2 regions of the Bacillus sp. A015 genome follow, and region 1 is predicted to be linked to the other one. Evidence: predicted binding sites of a transcription regulator. Region 1 holds the regulator's gene; the other holds the start of a gene.
The links. The regulator NrdR, encoded in region 1, represses ribonucleotide reductase genes. The targets are predictions, from matches to a motif close to AACACNATATATNGTGTT.
Positions count from the first base shown of each region.

Region 1 (4,403 bases):
AGCGGTTAACGCAAGCTATCCTGCCGAAACGCTAGCACATTTAATTAAATATGACACAAATCATGGACGTTACGAATGCGATGTGACAGCAGAAGATGACGCTTTGATTGTGAATGGAAAAAGAGTGCTTTTGCTCAATAACAGAGACCCAAAGCAGCTTCCATGGGGAGAGCTTGGGATTGATATCGTCATAGAAGCAACGGGTAAATTTAATTCAAAAGATCAAGCGATGGGCCATATAGATGCCGGAGCGAAAAAAGTCATTTTAACAGCTCCAGGTAAAAATGAAGACATCACGATTGTGATGGGTGTGAATGAGGATGATCTTGATCCTGAAAAGCATGTCATTATTTCAAACGCATCTTGTACAACAAACTGTTTAGCTCCAGTTGTCAAGCTGTTAGATGATGAATTTGGCATCGAGAACGGCTTAATGACAACGGTTCATGCGTATACAAATGATCAAAAAAATATCGACAACCCGCATAAGGATCTGCGCCGGGCGAGAGCGTGTGCTCAGTCCATCATTCCAACAACGACGGGTGCCGCTAAAGCGCTTTCTTTAGTGCTTCCGCACATGAAAGGGAAATTACATGGACTTGCGCTTCGCGTGCCAGTCTCAAATGTGTCGATGGTTGATCTTGTGGTCGACTTGAAAAAAGATGTGACAGCAGAAGAGGTAAATGCAGCCTTCTCAAATGCATCAAAAACATCTCTTGCCGGCATTTTAGATTACACGGATGAACCGCTTGTCTCCACAGACTTTAACACAAATCCTTATTCAGCTGTCGTTGATGGACTCACAACGATGGTGATGGAAGATAGAAAAGTGAAAGTCCTTGCATGGTATGACAATGAATGGGGCTATTCATGTAGAGTGGTAGATCTTGTCAAGTATGTTGGCTCACAGATGAAAGAGCTGTCTGCTGTTTGAAATGAAGAAGACGAACGTCCCTTTTCAAGAAATGAGAGAAAATCCCACTAAAAACACAGCTTGCAAAATGGGTCTAAACAAAGTATACTATTTTTCGTGAACTTCTTGTTCGCAGACTCATTCGGGTATACTTAAAGGGTTAGGACCTCTTAGGACTAACTTTCCCCCGTGGTATATGTCCGGTCCGGCTGCTTAGAACTTCACTCTTTCATTCTTGTTTAAGGGGGGTCCATGATGGAAACAATCGGACGTCACGTTATCTCCGAGCTATGGGGATGCGACTGTGATAAACTGAACGACATGGATTTTATTGAAAAAACGTTTGTAAATGCAGCTTTGAAATCAGGAGCTGAGGTAAGAGAGGTTGCTTTTCACAAATTTGCACCTCAAGGAGTAAGTGGAGTTGTCATTATTTCTGAATCTCATCTGACAATTCACAGCTTTCCTGAACATGGTTATGCGAGCATAGATGTCTATACTTGCGGCGACCTAGATCCGAATATCGCAGCAGATCATATCGGAGATGAACTAGGTGCTGAAACAAGAGAGAACATCGAAATTCCTCGAGGCATGGGACCTGTACAAGTGAAACAGGCACAAGCCGAAGCACTGTAAACATAAAAAAGATTGCAATGGGAGCTGGCCAAAAGCATTGAATGCCTTTGTGTTATGCTCCTTTTTATATTTGTTTCATATACAACATCCAACATTCCCAAACTTGTCTATACTTTTGTTCTAGGAAAACAAAGGTTTTTTTTATAAAATAAAGAAGAGGCGTAAAGGCAAAGGGGATATGTGTATGACTTTAGGACAAAAGTTCAAACGATTGATTTCAAACCATACGGAAACATCTGACCATCATCCGGTGTCAGAGCTGAAAAGCCGTTACTACAAATCGACAAATGCAAAAGTTTTTCAAGCGGTGGAAGTCCTTCTTTCCCGAAACGATTCCTATCAAGTGACATCTGTTTCAGCAGAACGAGGTGAAATCAGCGCAGACATACGAATGCCGAAAAAAGCCTTTCTCGTGGCGACTGTCATTTCAATTCGTCCTTTTGAAACAGCTGTCGATTTTAACGTGACAACAGAAACGGCCCTGCCAACAGATTTTGGCTACAGTCAAAAGACCGTTTTGTCCCTTTATGAAGAACTAGACAAACAACTTCCAAGAATAGATCGGAGCTGATGAAATGAAATGTCCCACATGTCAGCACCTTGGCACAAGGGTGCTTGATTCAAGACCAGTAGATGAAGGGAAATCCATCCGTCGTAGAAGAGAGTGCGAAAGCTGCCAATATCGCTTTACGACGTTTGAAAAATTAGAAGAATTACCGCTTATTGTAGTGAAAAAAGAAGGTATACGAGAAGAATTCAGCCGGGAAAAGATGCTGAGAGGACTCATCAAAGCGTGTGAAAAGCGTCCTGTCGCTTTAAAACAGCTGGAAGATGTTTGCTTTAACATCGAAAAAGAATTGCGTAATCAAGGCATGTCAGAAGTAAAAAGTGAGCTTGTTGGTGAAATGGTGATGGACGAGCTGGCGAAAATTGATGAAGTGTCTTACGTCAGGTTTGCTTCGGTTTACCGGCAGTTTAAAGACATCAATGTATTTATTGACGAATTAAAAGATTTATTAAAGAAAGAACGCTAAAAAAGAGCTGAAGATTCTTCATGCTCTTTTTCCTGCGTAAAGCGTAAAACGCAAAAAGAGTGTACAATGGAAACAATCGTATTCAGGGGGAGGATCAGCATATGACAGAGCATTGGAAGGAAGTGCTAGCCGTCGATCCGTATGTCGTCAAAAGCGCTTCATTGCTCGGTGACATCGATAGACAGCTCATCACTCTTTTATATCAGCCGCTAATTGGCATGTCCGCTTTCAGCTTATACATGACGCTGTGGGGAGAGCTGGAACAAAATCGTATGTGGGGAAAGCCCGCACCTCATCGGCAGCTCATGGTCATGCTGCAAACGAATTTAAATGAGATTTTTGAGGAACGTTTAAAACTTGAAGCGATCGGATTACTCCGCACATATGAACAGGAAACGGAAGAGGGCAGACTGTTTACATATGAGCTCGTGCCGCCGCTAAGGCCTGATGAGTTTTTCCAAGACGGTATGCTGAATGTCCTTTTGTACCATCGTGTAGAAAAAGCAAAATATATGCAGCTTCGTGATTATTTTTCTTATCCAGGTGTTCCTGCAGAAGCGAAGAACATTTCACGTTCGTTTGAAGAAGTCTTTCACGTATTGCAGCCAGGCGAACGCAAGATGACAGAAGAAATCAATCAGGCATCATCGCTTGATCATGGCTATGAATATGTGACAGTTGGATCTAGTCAGCCGGCACCGCTCTCAGACGAATCCTTTGATTTTGATCTGTTGTTAGCGGGCATGTCTGACATGATGATTCCAAGAAAGGCTTTGACAAAGCAGGTGAAAGAGACGATTAAGAAGTTAGCTGTTGTATACGGCATCACCCCGCTGCAAATGCAAAATATTGTAGCTGGCGCCTGTGGTTCGGATCAAATGATCTCAACAGAAGAGCTAAGAAAAGCAGCAAGAGACTGGTATCAAATTGAATACAGAGGCGAACAGCCGAAACTGATTGATCAAAAACAGCCAAGACATTTACGTCACGATGCCTCAAAGCCGCCGCCGGCAGATACACCTGATGCCAAATTGATTGAAAAGCTAGATCATATTTCGCCCAGGGAGCTTCTAAAAGATATGGCAGATGGCATTGAGCCAACGTATGCTGACTTAAGAATTGTCGAAGATATCATGCTCGAGCAGCAGCTAGAGCCAGGTGTCATGAACGTTCTGATCTACTATACACTGCTGAAAACAGATATGAAGCTGTCCAAAACGTATATGCAAAAAATCGCTGCCCATTGGGTGAGAAAGAAAATTAAAACCGTTAAGGCGGCCATGAAAATGGCAAAAGAAGAGAACAGGCAAATGACTGAGTGGGCGCAGCAGAAAAAGCAGCGAAGCACATATGGATCAGGAAAAGTCGTCCGCGAGGAGAAACTGCCTGACTGGATGAAAGAAACTGAAACGAAAGAACAGCCGGCAAAAGAACAAGCGGACAGTCTGTCTACAGAGGATCTTGAACGAGAAAAAGAAAAACTGTTAGATCAGTTTAAAAATATGAAAAAATACAATGCACATTAATGTGAGGTGAGATGGAGATGAAACCGATCGGTCGTTCATTTGAACAGCTAAAAGGACGAGTAGATTTTCGCGTGAGATACAATCAGATTAAAGAAAGTGTGTTAGCTGATGAAGATGTAAAAGCCTTTTTAAAGGAGCATCAAGAAGAGATACAAGAAGACATGATCAATCGCAGCTTGAATCGGCTCTTTGAATATGTGCAGCAATCGAAAGGCTGCTCTTACTGCTTAGAGGAAGAGAACGTAAATGCCATTTTAGATGGGTATCATCCGAAGCTTGTGATCAAAGGGCAGA
Region 1 is NZ_JBSPZB010000006.1:119,900-124,302, reverse strand. Features, by position in the region: gene ACSLGF_RS07660 (glyceraldehyde-3-phosphate dehydrogenase) at 1-934, shown strand, start outside; gene speD (adenosylmethionine decarboxylase) at 1,169-1,549, shown strand; gene ACSLGF_RS07650 (cytosolic protein) at 1,734-2,120, shown strand; gene nrdR (transcriptional regulator NrdR) at 2,125-2,583, shown strand; gene ACSLGF_RS07640 (replication initiation and membrane attachment family protein) at 2,685-4,109, shown strand; gene dnaI (primosomal protein DnaI) at 4,127-4,403, shown strand, end outside.

Region 2 (4,403 bases), on a different contig from region 1:
AATTTCAGCAGCTTGTCCGTTTGAAAATCAAAGAGATTGCGGGTAGAGGAAAAACGCCAATGATTGTCGGCGGAACAGGTCTGTATATTCAATCTGTTTTATATGATTACACATTTACCGAAGAGAAAAGTGACCCCGCCTTTAGAGAGGAAATGACGCTGTTTGAACAGCAGCATGGGCCGCTTCAGCTGCACGAAAAGCTAAAGGCAGTAGATCCTGACGCTGCAAAAGCGATCCATCCGAATAACGTCCGCCGTGTGATTCGGGCGCTAGAGGTGATACATACAACCGGTCAAAAAATGTCTGAGATGCAAAACGGGCATCAGGAAGTTCCTCTTTACGACACAGCCTTCATTGGGCTGAAAATGGAGCGAGAGCTTTTGTACGAGCGCATTCATCAAAGAATTGATATCATGTTAGATGAAGGCTTAATGGAAGAAGTGAGAGCGCTATATCAATCTGGTTTGAAGGATTGTCAGTCTGTTCAAGCAATTGGTTATAAAGAACTGTATGCCTATTTTCAAGGTGACTGCTCTCTTAATGAAGCCATCGAGCAATTAAAGCAAAATTCCCGGCGATATGCGAAGCGTCAGTTTACGTGGTTCCGTAATAAAATGGATGTCACCTGGTTTGATATGACACCACCTTGCCACTTTTCAGACAAAAAAGAGGAAATTTTCGCATATATAGCAGGAAAGCTTGGACTTAAAGCGAAACTGTAGTTATCAGAATCAAGGAGGACGAAACATGAAACCGATTAATATTCAGGACCAATTTTTGAATCAGATCCGCAAAGACAATACATTTGTCACCGTATTTTTACTGAATGGCTTTCAGCTTCGCGGTCAAGTGAAAGGATTTGACAATTTCACAGTGCTGCTTGAGACAGAAGGGAAGCAGCAGCTTATTTATAAACACGCCATTTCTACATTTGCACCTCAAAAAAATGTAAATCTAGAATTAGAATAGGACAATTTGTACCTAATAGCCCCATGCATCTGCGAATAAACCGGCCGGAACCCGCTACGTTTTTTGTCAGTGCAGAGGGGCTATTTTGTATGCCGTGAAACTTTTCTGGCCATTTTGTGTATGATTCCTTATTGGACTTTTAAAAAGGTGAGGGGATTTATATGGAAAATGCAGAACTTGAATTAAGAAGGATTAGAGTGATACTCCTTTTGATTGGAATCGTTGTCTTATTTGGATCTTGCGCCATCTCAAACATCGAAACGAGACAAGAAAATTGGCAAAACGATTCTTATCAAAATGACGAGGATCATGTAAAAGGCATTTTACAATCGTCTGTTGCGCTAAAAAATAATCACTTTGCTGTTGTGAAAGATGATGAAGTACATGTGTATCAGTTTGATGAAAAAGAGGGGAAGCTAAGCACGTCAATTTACAAATGTATGTGAAGTCGCTACACTATAATCATGCATCAGACATCTAGACAGAAAAGGATGAGTTCATGACACACAAAATTAAAATTAATCACTGGGAACAAACTTGTGAAGACGACTCCTGTTTCGAATATGGAACAAGCGTTTCTGTAAATGGGAAAGAATTAGTGAGAGAAGCTTCAATCGTCTCTGCGCTTGAAGAGGTGCTAAAAGAATTGGGTGTTGAAGTGGAAATAACAGAAGTGTCAGAAGATTTACAGTGCGATGCCTACAAAAAATAAAACAAAAAGTCTAGTCTACTAAGCGATTTTTTTTCGTGTTATGATAGATTTCGGTTTCAGTTGAATAGGGAGTAGGGCAGTCTATTTTTAGATCCTGCTCTGCTCTATTTATTTGAACGTACGAGTTCGGCTATGAATGTTCGGCCGGGTTGGTTGATTTTTTTCGTTTCGAACATCTATATGTTGTGTTTTAAAAAAACATAGTATACTATATATAGTGAATAACGAAATGATCAACAATACTAAAAACTAGGTCGTGATGGAATTGATTCAAATCGTATTTGATTCAAAAACAGGAAATGTTCAACGCTTTTTGGACAAGACCCCTTTTACAGACAAACAAAAATTGACTGGAGAAGAGTTTTTGGATACGCCGTTTATTCTCGTCACCTTTACGACAGGATTTGGACAAGTCCCTAGTACCACTCAGTCCTTTTTAGAGAAAAATGCTCACCTTTTACTAGGTGTAGCAGTGAGTGGCAACAAAGTGTGGGGAGATAATTTTGCAAAAAGCGCCGATACGATTTCTAAACAATATCAAGTTCCTATTTTGCACACCTTTGAACTAAGCGGAACAAAAAGGGATGTTGAATTGTTTACACAGGAGGTAGAAAGAATTGTCACAAAATCAGGTTCCGAAGTGGATACAATTAAATAACGAGATTATGATTCAAAAAGAAGGAAAGTTTCAGTTCGATAAGGACAAAGAAGCTGTACATAGTTATTTCGTAGATTATATTAATCAAAACACGGTCTTCTTTCACAACTTAGAAGAGAAGATTGATTACTTAATAGAAAACGACTACTATGAGGAAGAATTTTTAAGGCAATACAGCATGGCAGATATTAAAGAAGTATTCGAAGCTGCATATGCCAAAAAATTTAGATTCCCATCATTTATGAGTGCGTTTAAGTTTTACAATGATTATGCACTGAAAACAAATGATAAAAAGAAAATTCTTGAACGCTATGAAGACCGCATTTCAGTTGTGGCTCTTTTCTTCGCGGGCGGAGACAAAGAAAAAGCACTTGAGTTTGTAGAACTAATGATCAACCAAGAATATCAGCCAAGTACTCCAACATTTTTAAACGCTGGACGTAAAAGACGCGGTGAGCTTGTGAGCTGCTTCTTGCTTGAAGTGAATGACTCTTTAAACGATATTTCAAGAGCGATTGATATTTCCATGCAGCTTTCGAAACTAGGCGGCGGCGTCAGTTTGAACCTGTCAAAACTTCGTGCGAAAGGCGAAGCAATCAAAGATGTAGAAAACGCGACAAAAGGTGTCGTAGGCGTGATGAAGCTTCTTGATAATGCATTCAGGTATGCAGATCAAATGGGACAAAGACAGGGATCAGGCAGTGCCTACCTCAATATTTTCCACAGAGATATCAATGATTTCTTAGATACGAAAAAAATCTCTGCTGATGAAGATGTTCGTGTGAAAACACTTTCCATTGGTGTTGTCATCCCAGACAAATTTATCGAGCTTGCAAGAGAAGATAAAACAGCTTACACTTTCTATCCGCACACAGTCTATAAAGAATATGGACAGCACCTTGATGAGATGGACATGGAAGAAATGTATGACGAGCTTGTAGAAAACCCGAAAGTTAAAAAAGAAAAAGTCAATCCGAGAAAGCTTCTTGAAAAATTGGCTGTTCTACGCTCAGAATCAGGCTATCCATATATCATGTTCCAAGATAATGTGAATAGAGAGCATGCACTGAACCATATTTCACGTGTGAAATTCTCAAACCTTTGCTCAGAAGTGCTTCAGGCTTCAGAGGTATCTTCTTACACGGACTATGATCAAGAAGATGAGATCGGTCTGGATATTTCTTGTAACCTTGGTTCATTAAATATCATGAATGTCATGAAAAACAAATCAATTGAAAAAACAGTCAAGCTTGCAACAGACTCATTAACGCTTGTATCTGAAACAACGGATATTCGCAATGCACCGGCTGTTAGAAAAGCAAACAAAGCAATGAAATCAATTGGGCTTGGCGCGATGAACCTTCACGGGTATTTAGCTCAAAACCAAATGGCATATGAAAGTGAAGAAGCAAGAGATTTCGCTAATACGTTCTTTATGATGGTGAACTATTACTCGATTAAACGCTCAAGTGAGCTTGCAAAAGAAAAAGGAGAAACATTCCACCGTTATGAGGGTTCTGGCTATGCAACTGGTGAGTACTTTAATAAATACGTGGAGAATGATTTCACACCAAAAACAGAAAAAGCGGCAGCACTATTTGAAGGCATGCACATTCCAACAAAAGAAGACTGGGAAGCACTTAAAGAATTTGTAGCGGAAAATGGGATGTACCATAGCTATAGATTATGTATTGCACCAACAGGTTCGATTTCTTATGTTCAATCGGCAACAGCATCTGTTATGCCAATTATGGAACGTATCGAGGAAAGAACATACGGCAACAGCAAAACATATTACCCAATGCCAGGTCTTTCAGCGCAAAACTGGTTCTTCTATAAAGAAGCGTACGATATGGACATGTTTAAAGTGGTCGATATGATCGCAACGATTCAGCAGCACGTCGATCAAGGTATCAGCTTTACATTATTCCTGAAAGATACGATGACAACGCGTGACTTAAACCGCATCGATCTGTATGCACACCATAAAGGCATTAAGACACTTTATTATGCAAGAACGAAGGATACAGGGCAGGAAGGCTGTCTTTCTTGTGTTGTTTGATT
Region 2 is NZ_JBSPZB010000001.1:268,508-272,910, forward strand. Features, by position in the region: gene miaA (tRNA (adenosine(37)-N6)-dimethylallyltransferase MiaA) at 1-722, shown strand, start outside; gene hfq (RNA chaperone Hfq) at 748-969, shown strand; gene ACSLGF_RS01310 (YmzC family protein) at 1,131-1,415, shown strand; gene ACSLGF_RS01315 (hypothetical protein) at 1,469-1,681, shown strand; gene nrdI (class Ib ribonucleoside-diphosphate reductase assembly flavoprotein NrdI) at 1,947-2,339, shown strand; gene nrdE (class 1b ribonucleoside-diphosphate reductase subunit alpha) at 2,299-4,401, shown strand.
Region 2: the regulator NrdR is predicted to act here: its motif matches at 1,886-1,903, upstream of nrdI (class Ib ribonucleoside-diphosphate reductase assembly flavoprotein NrdI).